2 regions of the Pseudomonas hygromyciniae genome follow, and region 2 is predicted to be linked to the other one. Evidence: riboswitches for the same ligand, from Rfam matches in the RefSeq annotation. Region 2 holds a riboswitch; the other holds the start of a gene.
The links. A riboswitch is a leader RNA that binds a small molecule or an ion and turns the genes downstream of it on or off. The one in region 2 is predicted to bind manganese.
Positions count from the first base shown of each region.

Region 1: another riboswitch for manganese. It lies ahead of mntP (manganese efflux pump MntP); the one in region 2 lies ahead of JTY93_RS21950 (TMEM165/GDT1 family protein).

Region 1 is NZ_CP070506.1:2,799,525-2,806,373, forward strand. Features, by position in the region: gene JTY93_RS12355 (helix-turn-helix transcriptional regulator) at 1-278, opposite strand, end outside; gene JTY93_RS12360 (hypothetical protein) at 379-1,383, shown strand; gene JTY93_RS12365 (LysE family translocator) at 1,405-2,031, opposite strand; gene JTY93_RS12370 (glucose/quinate/shikimate family membrane-bound PQQ-dependent dehydrogenase) at 2,155-4,560, opposite strand; gene mntP (manganese efflux pump MntP) at 4,692-5,255, opposite strand; yybP-ykoY riboswitch at 5,262-5,433, opposite strand; gene JTY93_RS12380 (sensor histidine kinase) at 5,486-6,849, opposite strand, start outside.
Region 2 is NZ_CP070506.1:4,912,007-4,918,855, forward strand. Features, by position in the region: gene JTY93_RS21930 (fatty acid--CoA ligase) at 1-669, opposite strand, end outside; partial or broken gene JTY93_RS21935 (LysE family translocator) at 816-1,214, opposite strand; gene JTY93_RS21940 (hypothetical protein) at 1,828-2,109, shown strand; partial or broken gene JTY93_RS21945 (class I SAM-dependent methyltransferase) at 2,671-3,315, shown strand; yybP-ykoY riboswitch at 3,366-3,487, shown strand; gene JTY93_RS21950 (TMEM165/GDT1 family protein) at 3,576-4,160, shown strand; gene JTY93_RS21955 (M48 family metallopeptidase) at 4,288-5,106, opposite strand; partial or broken gene JTY93_RS30085 (hypothetical protein) at 6,503-6,559, shown strand; gene JTY93_RS30090 (methyl-accepting chemotaxis protein) at 6,761-6,849, shown strand, end outside.

The DNA of each region.
Region 1 (6,849 bases), 2.1 Mb from region 2:
GCCGCCAGGGTCATGGCTTCGGTGGGAGAGAGCGTCAGGTCGAAACTCTCGCGGCCGGATTTCCAGTACTTGGCTTTTTTATCCGGGCCTTTTTCACCCACTGTGACCAGTTCGGTTTCGGCGAGGGCCTCAAGGTCACGCAGGGTGGTTTTGCCATGGAGGCTGAAGTCGTCGAACCACTGGCACAGGGCGGTATGGATGTCTGCGGTCTTCATCGACGTGCCGCTGCGCTGGAGAATCTTGCGCAGCGCGGTGCGGCGTCGGTGATAATTGATCATGGCCGATACTCAAAGACAAAAAGTGGGTTTATTCGCTGGGACTATGTGCTCGCTGGCAAGCAAACCCGCGATTTAGAGCGCCAGCCCACAGGAGCATTTCATGAACTGCAAAACCTATCTAGCCCTGCCACACGTTATTGCGTTCACTCGCTGGTTGGCCTCGGAGCTTGAATCCACGGTGCTGTTCAAGCATGAGTACGTCAACCGCAAAACCGGCGTGCATTGGTCGTGCAGCAGCTTGTACAACGCATTCGAACACTATCGCTGGAACCATCCGGGCAATGCGCGCCTGGACTTTGCTCCAGGCACCAGTGCGCTCAGCAACGGGACGGCCCTGGCGGCCTTGCGTAAAGACCTGCTGGCGGCTGCCGGCGACGATTCCCGCTGCGCTGAAGCGGCGAGCGATGTCATGCGTTGGGGTGGGGTCACGGCGCACAACGTGGACTGGTTGCAGACAAACAAGGTTGGGCTGGCCGGTCTGCTGCAAACCGTCGTGGCAGCGCTGGACGCCGGTGATGAGCGTGCACCGGTGTTGCGTTCCGACCACTTGCGCTTCAACGCCGGGATGACCAAGGTGTATTCCCTGCTGTGCAAGGACTTCATTATCTACGACAGCCGCGTGGCCGCAGGCCTGGGCTGGTTGGTGGTGAAATACTGTCATGCACACGACCTGGTAAAAGTACCGCCGGCCCTGTGCTTCCCCTGGGCCAACGCCAAGGAAGACAAGGATGCCCTCGCGCCAAAACGCCGCAATCCCGGTGGCGAGGGGTTCAAGTTCACGGGTTTGCGCTCCGGGCACCACCATGCCATGTGGAACCTGCGCGCCAGCTGGTTGCTCAGTGCCGTGCTCAAGCATCCTGACGCTGCCGGCAGCCGCTTCCAGCAGGTGGCGGCGCCGAATGATCCATTGCGTGCCATGGAGGCGGCGCTGTTTATGATTGGCTATGACCTGGGCCAGGAAGCCGAGGCGCCATACCAGGAATACAGCGCCGAGTTTGCCGAGAAGATCCTAGCGGCTGCCCGTGGGAATTTTGTCGAGGTCAGTGCCGATGACCTGATTGCGCAGTTGGATGACATGCTGGCCAAGGCACGGGTGCCAGGCTAGCAATAGCATCTTTAGGCCGGTCTATTTTTGGCTGAGTGCCGCTACCGAAAGCCCGGACGCGACGAAGGTCAGTCCGGCGCCTACATTCAGGCCATTGACCACTTTTGGCTTGCGCTGCAGCCAGGTCGACAGCCGCGTCGCAAAAATCCCCATGAGCGCAAAGCCCAGTGCGGTCAACGCGGCGAACCAGGCACCGTAGACCATCATTTGCACGGTGACCGAGCCCAATGACGGGTTGACGAACTGTGGGATGAATGCGAGCACAAACAACCCCGGCTTGGGGTTCAGCGCCGCCGACAGGAAGCCAGTGAGGAAGATGCTTTTGAGCGGTTGCCGCGCCGCCGGCTTGAAGTTGATCAGGCTGCGCGAACGCAGGACCTTGATGCCCAGCCACAACAGGTAGCTGGCGCCGATGACTTTGACTACCCAGAAGGCCACGGCGGACGTCTGCATCAACAGGGTCAAGCCCAGCGATGCCGTCGCCACGTGAAACAGAATCCCGGTGCCCGACGCGATACCCGAAATGGCTGCGGCCATACGCCCCTGGCTCAGGCCCCTGGCGATTGCCAGCAGGTTGTCCGGTCCCGGGGAGAGCACCAGCAACAGGCAGGCAGCGGTATAAGTCAGCCAGATATCCAGTGGGAACATAACGACAGTCCTTTCGTCAACGGTTGTAGTCCGCCATGGTGTTCCAATCAGGCAACCCTGATCAAGCTCAATCCAGTTGCCTGGGAGCCGGGAATGCCGGCTCCCACCTTCAAACAGCGGGGATCAAGGCAGTGCGTAGGCGATTACGTAGTCGCCACGGTCGGTGGACTGGCGCGCGCCACCGGCCGTGATGACCACATATTGCTTGCCGGTCTTGGGCGACACGTAAGTCATCGGCCCACCCTGGCTGCCCACGGGCAGTCGGGCTTTCCAGGCTTCTTCGCCATTGGCGCTGTTGAAGGCGCGCAGGTAGAAGTCCTGGGTGCCGGCGATAAACACCAGGCCGCCCTGGGTGGACAGGGTACCGCCCAGGGTCGGCAGGCCAACCTTGATCGGCAGGTGCATGCGAATGCCCAGCGGGCCGGTGTCTTCAACCGTGCCAACGGGTACTTGCCAGGCAATTTTCTGGGTTTTCATGTCGATGGCGGTCAAGGTACCGAACGGCGGTGCCTGGCACGGAATACCGGCCACCGACAGGAAGCGGTTTTTGTTCACGGCGTAAGGCGTGCCCTTGAGGGGGACCGCGCCCATCCCGGTGTTCAGCGCTTCGCCACCGGAGGAGGCCTGGGCCTTGTTCTGCGACGGGGTCATCTGGATCCACAGGCCCAGGCGCATATCGTTGACGAAGATAAAGCCATGCACCGGGTCGGTGGAAATGCTGCCCCAGTTCATACCGCCCAGGGAGCCCGGGAAACTCAGTGACTTATCGGTACCCGGTGCGGTGTACAAGCCTTCGTAGCGCATGCTTTTGAAGTCGATGCGGCACAGCAACTGGTCATAGGGGGTTGCGCCCCACATGTCCGATTCGCTCAGGGTCTGCGCACCGATCTGCGGCATGCCCACGGACCTTGGCTGGGTGGGGGAGTACGGCTCATTGGGAATATTGGCCGCCTTGACGGGCACTTCTTCCACTGCGGTCAGCGGTTTGCCAGTGGCGCGGTCCAGGACATAGATCTGCCCGGCCTTGGTGCCGATCACCACGGCCGGTACGGTTTTGCCGTCGGCCAGGGTGAAGTCGATCAGGCTGGGTTGCATGGGCAGGTCGAAGTCCCAGAGGTCGTTGTGCACGGTCTGGTACACCCACTTTTCTTCACCGGTGGAGGCGTCCAGCGCCAGTACGGAGGCGCCGTATTTGTGGTTGAGCTGGGTGCGTTCGACACCATAGATATCGGTGGACGAGCTGCCCATCGGCAGGAATACAGTATTCATCAGTGGGTCATAGGACATCGGCGCCCAGCTGTTGGGGGTGCTGCGCACATACGTGCTGTCTGCGGCTGGCGCCTGCTTGTCTTCAGGGTTGCCTGGGTCGAACGCCCAGCGCATCTGCCCACTGATCACATCAAAACCGCGGATCACGCCGCCCGGCATATCGGTCTGGACGTTATCGGCGACGCGCCCGCCAACCACTACGGTGGTGCCGGCGATCAATGGCGCTGAAGACAGCTGGTAATAGCTGTCCGGCACATTGCCCAGGCCAGCTTTCAGATCTACTTGGCCGTGGTTGCCAAAACCCTCGCAGAACTCACCGGTATCGGCATCCACCGCAATCAGGCGTGCATCGATGGTATTGGTCAACAGGCGCCGCTGGCATTGCGCACCGGCGGGCACGCTGACGGCAATGATCGGTGAGCTGTTGGCCTGGGTCGGTTGGGCGATAGGCGCGCTGGCGTCGAAATAGGCCATGCCACGGCAGCGCTGCCACACCGCCGATTGGGCGTTGATGTTGTTCTTCCACAGCTCTTTGCCGGTGTCGGCATCCAACGCGATCAGGTTGTTATGGGGCGTGCAGATAAACACCTTGTTGCCGATCTGCAGGGGCGTGAGTTGATCTTCGGCGCCGTTGCCGTCGCTGATGGCCACATCACCGGTGCGATAGGTCCAGGCCACCTTGAGCTTGTCGACGTTGCTGCGATTGATCTGGTCCAGGGCGGCAAAACGGCTGCCGCCTTCGGTGTTGCCGTAGTGTGCCCAGTCCTTCTGCGCTTGTGCCGGCGCAACGGGTGTCAGGCCTGGGCCATCGCCGTTTGGTGCGACGCTGGGGTGGGCGACAAACATATTGCCAGCCGCCACGGCCAATGCCACCGCCAGCACGCCCGCCACGCCGTAGGCGCCACGGCCCGCGTCCGGTGCCAGCCATGGATAGACCAGCGCCACCGCCAGGCCAATGACGGCGAACATGAACAACCGCGAAAACAACGGCCAGAACACCAGGCCTACATCCAATACCGCCCACACGGCAGTGCCGAGCAAAAATGCCGCGAACAACCAGGCACCCGCCGGTTTTCGCTGTGCAATCAACAGGCCCGCGATGGCCATGGCCACGCCGCCGACCAGGAAGTAGCCCGAGCCTCCCAGACTCAGCAGTTTTGCCCCGCCGACAGCCAAGGCCACGCCGAGCAGGACGATAATGACGCCCAAACCCAGCAACAGGAATCGAGAGGCGCCAGTGGCGCGGGGTGTGTGTTTCATGTCGAGAAAGCCCGAGGGTGATGGTCCAGGGGGCGAATGATAGCAAGCTAATTAACCGGTTGGTACATTCTGTCTGCGCACAAATGCAAAAGCCCCGTTAACCGGGGCTTTGCTTGGTACAAGGTCGCGAGTCAGACGGACAGGTGCTCATACAAAATCGTTGCACCGACGATCATCAGTACCACGCCGCCCACGATCTCTGCGCGCTTGCCGAACACGGTGCCCAGGACCCGGCCGAGCATCACGCCGATAGTGACCATGGTCATGGTCGCCAGGCCGATGGCGGCAGCGGCCACCCAGATATTCACATCGACAAACGCCAGGCCGACACCGACCGCGAGGGCATCGATGCTGGTGGCGAAAGCAGTGACGGCGAGGACCAGGAAGGAGTGCTGGGCGCTTTTCTCTTCGGCCTCGTCTTCGTGCTTGAGGCCGTTGTAAATCATGTGCAGGCCCAGGACCCCCAGCAAGGTGAAGGCGATCCAGTGGTCCCAGTTTGCCACCCAGCGCGTGGCGGCTTGGCCGATCAGCCAGCCGATGATCGGGGTGATGGCTTCGATGACGCCGAAAATCAGGCCGGTGCGCAGCGCTTCGGCCAGGCGAGGTTTGTGCAGGCTGGAGCCTTTACCAATAGCGGCGGCGAAGGCATCCGTGGACATGGCCAGGGCGAGGAGAATGAGGGAAACAGGATTCACGGGTGGGTCTTCCAGTCGGGCTATGAGTCAACGACACAACCACACGCCCGACTTTAGGCATGGATGTGTCGCTGGTCTCACCAACCAAAAGGTGTTCGTACCACGGCAGGTTGCCGAGAATGTTGATACGAACGCTTGCGAAAGGCTCACAAGCAGGCTACTCCCCAACGAGGTCCGGGATCTTATGCGCACAAACATGAAAAAAACGTCAAAGCCCGGCAGCAAGCCGCTCAATGTGAATGAAGCGGCGCGCCTTGGTTGATCCGCAGTTCAGCGCATAGCCCGCCCTGGGGCAGGTTGTACAACTGCAGGCTGCTGTCGATCTTGCTGACGATCATCTGCACAATCGCCAGTCCCAACCCGGCGCCGTTGCCGTGCCCCTGGGTGTAGAAGCGCTCGAACAGGCGCGCATATTCACCCTCATCGATACCGGGGCCGGCATCCTCGACGCTGATATACACCGCCCCGCAGCCCTGCGGTTGTACTTGGACCCTGACCTCGCTGCCAGGCGGGGCGAAGTTCAGGGCGTTGGTCACCAGGTTCTGCAGGGCGATCGCCAGGGCGACGGGGTCGGTCTTGACCAGGCAGTGGTGGTCGCTGTCGAGGATCAGCTCGATATCCTTTGCCAGCGCCAGCGGTGCCAGTTCAGCCAGTTCCTCCCGCACCAGCTCGGTCAGTTCCACTTCGCATCGCTCGGGGTTGGCCAGGCGCGGCTCGATACGCGCCATGGTCAGCAACTGACTGGCGATGCGCGTGGCGCGGTCGACGGCGCTGACCAGAAACTCCAGGGCTTCCTCCCGTTGCTGTGGGGTGCCGGCCATCTGGGCGTTTTGCGCATGGATCCGCAGGATCGCCAGAGGCGTGCGCAGCTCGTGGGCGGCATCGGCGATAAAACGTCGTTCTCGCGCCAGCAGGTTATCGATCTGTTGCAACAGGCGATTGAGCGCGGTCTGCATGGGTTCGAGGTCGTGGGGCAGGGGGCGCAGGTTGAGCGGCTTGAGGGTTTCGGTAGTGCGTCCACGGATGGTACGGGCCATTGCGCGCAACGGCTGCAACCCCCAGCCGATGGTCAGCCAGATCAAGGTGGCCAGCAGCGGCACGCCAATCACACTGGGCCACAGCGTATGGCCGACGATGCGCTGGATCAGGTCCTGGCGAATGTCATCACGCTCGCCCACCCAGATCAGCAGTCCTTGCTGTGGGTCCTTGAGCAGGAAGGCGCACCAGTCGTGGCCGTTGTCCATCAGGTCGTGGGCGCCGAGGGTCGCCGGTGGTGCCTTCAGTTCCGGGGCTTCGGCCGAGCGCACCAGCAATTGGCCGTCAGTGCGCCACACCTGGAATGTCAGGCGGGTTTCGTAAGGGTGCGCTGCTCCAGTGTCGCCCACGCGGCTCATGGCTGCGTCGAAGGCCTGGTAGAGCCGGTTCCAATCGTTGTCCCCCGGCGCACGTTGTGCCAGCACCCCTTGCAGCAGGCGCGCACTTTGCGCGAGCTGGGCGTCATACACTTCTTCGATCTCGTGGTGGCTGTCGCGCAGCACCAGCCAACTGATCAGCACATCGCCCAGCAGAACGAGGATCAGCACCGGCACCAGGA
Region 2 (6,849 bases):
CACGCTGTCGACGCTGCCCATGATGGTCGCCACGCCGATGGTGTGCAGCACCAGTTGGCGGTGGGTGAAATACACACCCTTGGGGTTACCGGTGGTACCCGTGGTGTAGAAGGTGGTGGCCACCGAATGCTCGTCGAAATCCTCGAAGGTGTATTGAGTGCTGGCAGCGGCCAGCAGGGTTTCGTACTCACCCACCAGGTTGGGCAGGTCGGCGGTTTTCTCGTCGCCATCGGTCAACAGCAGCGTCTTGTCGACCGTGGTCAACTGCCCGGCAATCGCCTGGTACAGCCCGACGAACTCGCTGTTGACCAGCACAAAGCGGTCTTCGGCGTGGTTCATCGTGTAGAGGATCTGCTCCGGCGACAGGCGCACGTTGATGGTGTGGATTACCGCGCCAATCATCGGGATGGCGAACATGCATTCCAGGTAACGGTGGCTGTCCCAGTCCATCACGGCCACGGTATCACCGGCCTTGACCCCGGCTGCGGTCAGCACATTGGCCAGGCGGGCGACACGTTCGATCAGGGTTGGGTAGGTGTAGCGCAGCTTGTCGCGGTAGACGATTTCCCGGGTTTTCTCGTAGCGGGCACCCGACATCAACAGGCGCTTGATCAACAGCGGGTATTGGTAGGCGCCTTCTGCGGGCGGGATAACACGAGTCTGCAACATACGAATCCCTTTTTATGACTGCACGGTCTTGGCTAAAGGATTTGCACTGTAGAGACGTTGCACGGCGGCCAAATCAGCCGAAGGAATGATTTGTAGAACGCAATGAATGCTAGCTTTGCGCCAGCATTCATTCACGAATGGCGCGCCTAGCGCTCGGTGAGAGCCACTTTCACACCGATGGCAATCAGCACCGCACCCATGCTCCGATCAAACCAATGGCCCATGCGCGCAAAGCCGGCGCGTACGCGCTGTTGGCTGAACAGCATCGCCACCATGCAGAACCACAGGGCGGTGGCCACGGCCAGGTACAGGCCATAACCGGCCTGGATCGCCAGCGGCGTGTGAGGATTGATCACCACGGTGAACAGCGACAGGAAAAACAGCGTGGCCTTGGGGTTCAGGCCATTGGTCACAAAACCCGAGGTAAAGGCGCCGCGGGCAGTGCGCTCACCCACTTCACGGTGCAGCTCTTCTTCATTGGCTGGCTTGGCCGGCTGCGCCCGCAATGCCTTGAAGCCGATATACAACAGGTAGGCCGCCGCCGCCTGATTACAGCGCTGTAACGCGCGCCAATAAGAAACTGGATACTGATCAAACGACTGATGTGCAGGTGCCGGGTGGAGGGAAAACGCTGAAAGATACGCTTCAAAGCAACAAAAATTGAAAAATGCTGGCCAGACAAAAACAAAACAACACTGAAGCCCATTGAACATTACAAACAGTAACGAATATTGCGCTACAAAACCAGAAATACCAAGTGGCACTGATTATTTTCTCACTGTAGGTCAAAAACATGCTCGAACCCACTGTAAACATTTATTTAAACATAACTACCGCGCCACTTTCCTTGATCACCTTCTCACCAACGGGAACTTGACCTGCACAACATGAAAGTTTTTCAAGCATCAAAACAAAGGAATAAGATCTCAAGGGATCTGTAGGGGGATGATATTTAAATTAGAAGAAGATCAGTAATGGATCAAAATGGTAACAATCCAGCAAACACTGACCTAAAGTTTCGATCCTGATCGCCGCCATCAAAATTGTTACGCTTGAATTCGAAAACTCAGCCAGGTATTATCAAGACGTTGTAGGGCTTGTATGCCATTGTATGCGTAACACACGATCACAGCAACGACCACATGGCTTTAGAAGATCGTGGTCGTAGTAAAGACAAACGATGGCTTGGGAGAAAGCCGGGCGAAATACCATGGATCACCTCCGATCAATATTGGAAAACTGTTTGTCGTACACAGCAACGGTCAAGCAAAACATTTCTCTCTGCTCCTTTCTTTTCATGGAAGAGATAGTCAGCTGCCGCAAGACGAGCACACGCAGATGAACAGCAAACAGTTTCGACTGTACTATCATCATGAAAACTCCGTCACGACTATAGAGGCTTATGATGGCGTTGTTTGTGCTGCGGCGGTAAAACAATAACATCCAGTGCGAACGAACGATATGTTTTTTTCGGGGGCAAGATGCTGTAACGTGGTCCACAAAAAGAAGAGCTGAGTGTCAACGCTTTTCAAACTAGTAACTGTTATTAAGAAGATCCATGTTTTTCTGGGCTGATCATTGAAACACATAAAAATGCTGGGAAGAATGAAAAAGTAGTTGAATCAAAATAACACGATCTGAAAACGCTTGGAAGTCTTTTAGTGGTAACAAAATATGCGAACATCAGTGGCAGATCAAAGATCCGGTAAGGGTATCAGCTGCTCATTGAACTTGAAGAAGACTGCAGAGCTGTGGCTGCCTTCCTTCGCCCAAAGCTTGATGAATCACAACAAGTCTCATTGCCCATAACATTGAGTGCTTATGGTGCTGCAAAGCAAGCTGGACACACTTACGAAGTGCAATGCTTTAAGAATGCAAACGAACAGCTCGATACGAAACTCAAACAAGACTAATGATCACTCCCAGGTTAAACATTACGTTGAAAAGAGTGGTCAACATGGCAAACAGATAACTGTAGGTTTGGGTCCCGGCAACGCCTTTGGCAAACCACGCAAGCTCGACAATGCGCGGCACTGCCAACTGTGGCTGGCCACCGTGGCCAACACTCCGGCGGCGCCGGAGCTGGCGAGCCTGGCCCAAGTGTTTGAAGTACCACTGGCCGACGGCCCGCTCAAGGTCGTCAGCCTGCCGGGTGTGTTCAGCCATGGCCGCCTGGATCGCGGCACCGCCCTGTTGTTGGAACACCTGGACAAACTGCCCAGCGGTCATCTGCTGGACTTCGGCTGTGGCGCCGGCGTGTTGGGCGCTGCGGTCAAGCGGCGCTACCCGCACAACACCGTGACCCTGCTTGATGTGGACGCCTTCGCCACCGCCAGCAGTCGCCTGACCCTGGAGGCCAATGGCCTGGAAGGCGAAGTGCTGACCGGCGATGGCATCGATGCCGCGCCCATGGGCCTGGATGCAATTCTGAGCAACCCGCCGTTCCATGTCGGGGTGCACACGGATTATTTCGCAACGGAAAACCTGCTGCGAAAAGCACGCCAACATCTGAAAAACGGTGGCGAACTTCGACTAGTCGCCAATAGCTTCCTGAAGTACCAGCCGCTGATCGAAGAGCACCTGGGCGTGTGCGCAGTCAAGGCTGAGGGCCAGGGTTTTCGTATCTACCGGGCCAAGCGCGGCTGACGGGCGTTTGAAAAAGAAGGCTTGCCGAATGGATTTTGCCAAGGCAGAATCCGCTCCGTCCTAGGGGAGTAGTCTCCCACGAGCAACATGCTCGTCCGGCATACGTCAACATACTTGGTCAGCAGACCATGGCGTATGCGACCCAGGAGTCCGCACAGACGGACCGGGGTTTGACAAGACCTATGACACGCACACCTTACCCGGGGCGGGAAGGCTGTACGTGTCATAGCCGTGTCGACCCGCCCCTGGAAACCTACCTGATGCTGGATTCACTTCTCGTTCCTACCGCAATCGTTGCCTTGGCCGAAATCGGCGACAAGACGCAGTTGCTCGCGCTTATTCTCGCCGCACGCTTTCGCAAACCCTGGCCGATCATCGCCGGCATCATCGCCGCGACCCTGGCCAACCACGCCGCCGCCGGTGCCGTGGGTGCCTGGTTTGGCAGTTTCTTCTCGGATGCGGTGCTGCACTGGATCCTCGCCGCCAGCTTCTGCGCCACGGCCTTGTGGACCCTGGTGCCGGACAAACTCGACGATGATGAAGCCAGTACTTCACGCAAGTTCGGGCCGTTCCTGACCACCCTGATTGCGTTCTTTATCGCAGAAATCGGTGACAAGACGCAGATCGCCACAGTGATGCTGGCAGCGCAATATCCGGAGTTGTGGCTGGTGATTATCGGCACCACCTTAGGGATGCTGATTGCCAACGTGCCGGTGGTTCTGGCGGGGAATTTCGCGGCGGAGAAACTGCCCTTGACCCTGATTCGGCGCCTGGCGGCCTCGGCGTTCTTCATCCTGGCGCTGGTGGCGGTGTACAAGGCCATGCAAAGCAGCGGCTGGATCTGACCTGCGAGCCCGTGTGGGAGCGGGTTTGCCCGCGATAACAGTGGCTCAGTTGATAAATACGTGACTGATACACCGCTATCGCAGGCAAGCCAGCTCCCACATTTGGAGCTTCACAAGGCCTGAATTATCAGGACTTCTTGGCCTGCTGGTACAGCGGCATCACCTTGGGAATCGCCGCCTGCAACGAGGCGATCCGGCTGCTGGAGGCCGGGTGAGTGCTCATGAACTCTGGCGGTGCGCCTTCCGAGGCCTTGGCCATCTTGTTCCACAGCGTGATCGCGGCGTTCGGGTTGTAACCGGCGCGGGCTGAAAGCTCCAGGCCAATCAGGTCGGCTTCGTTTTCATTGCTGCGGCTGTTGGGCAAGGTCATGCCGTAGTTGGCCACAGTGTCGGCCAGCGCCATGCTGTCCTGGCCCAGGCCCAACAATGCGCCGGCGCCCTGCTTGGCCATCTCGATGCCATAGGCCTTGGACATGGCTTCGCGGCCATGTTCACGCAGGGCATGGGCAATTTCATGGCCCATGACCGCCGCCAACTCGTCATCGGTCAACTTGAGCGTGTCGATCAGGCCGCTGTAGACGAAGATCTTGCCGCCAGGCCCGCAGTTGGCGTTCATCTCGTCGCTCTTGATCAGGTTCACTTCCCACTTCCACTGCGCCGCATCCGGGCGGAAGGTGGGCGCCTGAGCGATCAGCCGCTTGGCGATGGCCTGCACGCGCTTGGCGTTGGCGCTGGTCTTGTCCACCAGGCCCTTGCCACTGGCTTCGCCCAGGGTCTGCTGGTACGACTGCGCGTACATCTGGTCGACTTCCTGGCTCGACAGCATGCTGAACATGTACTGCTTGCGTTCCACACCCACGGCACCGCCGCTGGTGGTGTTGACCGACTGGCAACCGGCGAGCAGCAAGGCTGCGCTCAATGCCGTTACCGCCAAATATTTTTTCATGCACATTCTCCCTGAAAACATGGCGCGTATCGTAGGCCCTCCTCTGTATCGGCGCCAGATACACCTGACGCTTAACCGTTAAATTTCAGACGACGCCTACGCCTACGACCATTCTATTTACGACATCCCGAACGCTTTTGCCGGACACCCCCTCATGTGTGTCAGGCCGGTGGCCGATATAAGGAGGCAGATCATGCCCCCAGCGCCCGGAGCCATCATGAAATTCAAGTCGATTCAGTTTTCTGTCGCAGCATTGGCCGGGGCCATTGTCCTGAGCGTCGTGGCGGCCTTGGTGCTGTACGCATTGTTTGCCGGCGCGCGGACCCAGGAAATGGTGCAGGAACGCACCCAGGCGCAATTCGAGCAAATCATCGAGCAACGCCTTACGGCATTGGCGCAAACCCAGGCCACGCTGATCCAGCGCGAATTGGAAGCGCCGCTGGTGACCGCCAAAGGCCTGGCCACCACCAATGCGCTGATGGGCATGAAAGACCCAAGCGGCGCCGCCCCGTTGCAGGTCGGCCGTGAACAACTGATCAACTTGCTGCACGAAACCGTGGTGCGCAACCCGAAAATCCTCGGTTCCTATATAGCCTGGGAACCCAATGCCATCGACCACAACGACGCCCATTACCTGAACTCCACCGTCGTTGGTGTCGAGCCCACCAACGGGCGCTTCATGCCCTGGTGGTTCCGCAACCAGGACGGCAGCCTGGGCCTGGAAAAACTTGCCGACCTGACTGACCAAAAAATCCTCTCCACCGGCATTCGCGCCAGCGAGTATTACCTCTGCTCCAAGGAAACCCTGAAGCCTTGCGCCATCGACCCCGCCCCCTATCGTGTGGGTAACACCACGGTGATGCTGGCCTCGTTTATCGAACCGATCATGATCGACGGCGCGTTCCAGGGCATCGTCGGCGCCGACCTGTCGGTGAACTTCATCCAGGAAATGCTCACCGCAGCCGACCAGAAGCTTTACAACGGCGCCGGTGAAATGGCACTGATTTCCAGTAACGGCCGCCTGGTGGCCTACACCAAGGACCCGAGCAAACTGGGGGAGAAGGCCAGCGATCTGCTCGCAAAAAAAGAACTGGATAACCTCGGCCAACTGAAAATCGGCGACGTGCGCTACGACATCGACCAGGCCAACGGGCAAATCGAGTTGTTCCTGCCGTTCAACATCGGCCAGACCGATGCGCGCTGGACCCTGATGCTGCAACTGCCCCTGGGCGCGGTAATGGCCGACCTGCACACCCTGCAAAGCGACCTCGATGCCCAGCGCAAAACCGATATCTTCGGCATGACCATGGTCGGCCTGTTGATTGCTGGCATCGGCCTGCTGGTGATCTGGCTGGTGGGCCATGGCATTGCGCGGCCGCTCAAGCAAATGGTGGCGATGCTCAATGACATCGCCCAGGGCGAAGGCGACCTGACGCGCCGCCTGACCAGTGACCGCGCCGATGAACTGGGCGCGATTGCCGCGGGTTTCAACACCTTCCTGATCAAGCTGCAGGGCATGATTACCCAGGTGGTCAGTTCGGTGCAGAAGGTCAGCGACTCGTCGGAGCACACCGCCGATATCGCCATCCGCACCAACCAGGGCGTGCACAAACAAATGGCCGAGATCGACCAGGTCGCCACCGCCGTGCACGAAATGACCGCCACCGCCCAGGACGTGGCGCGCAATGCCACCCAGGCCGCACAAGCCGCCACCCACGCCGACCAGGCCGCGAGCCAGGGCAT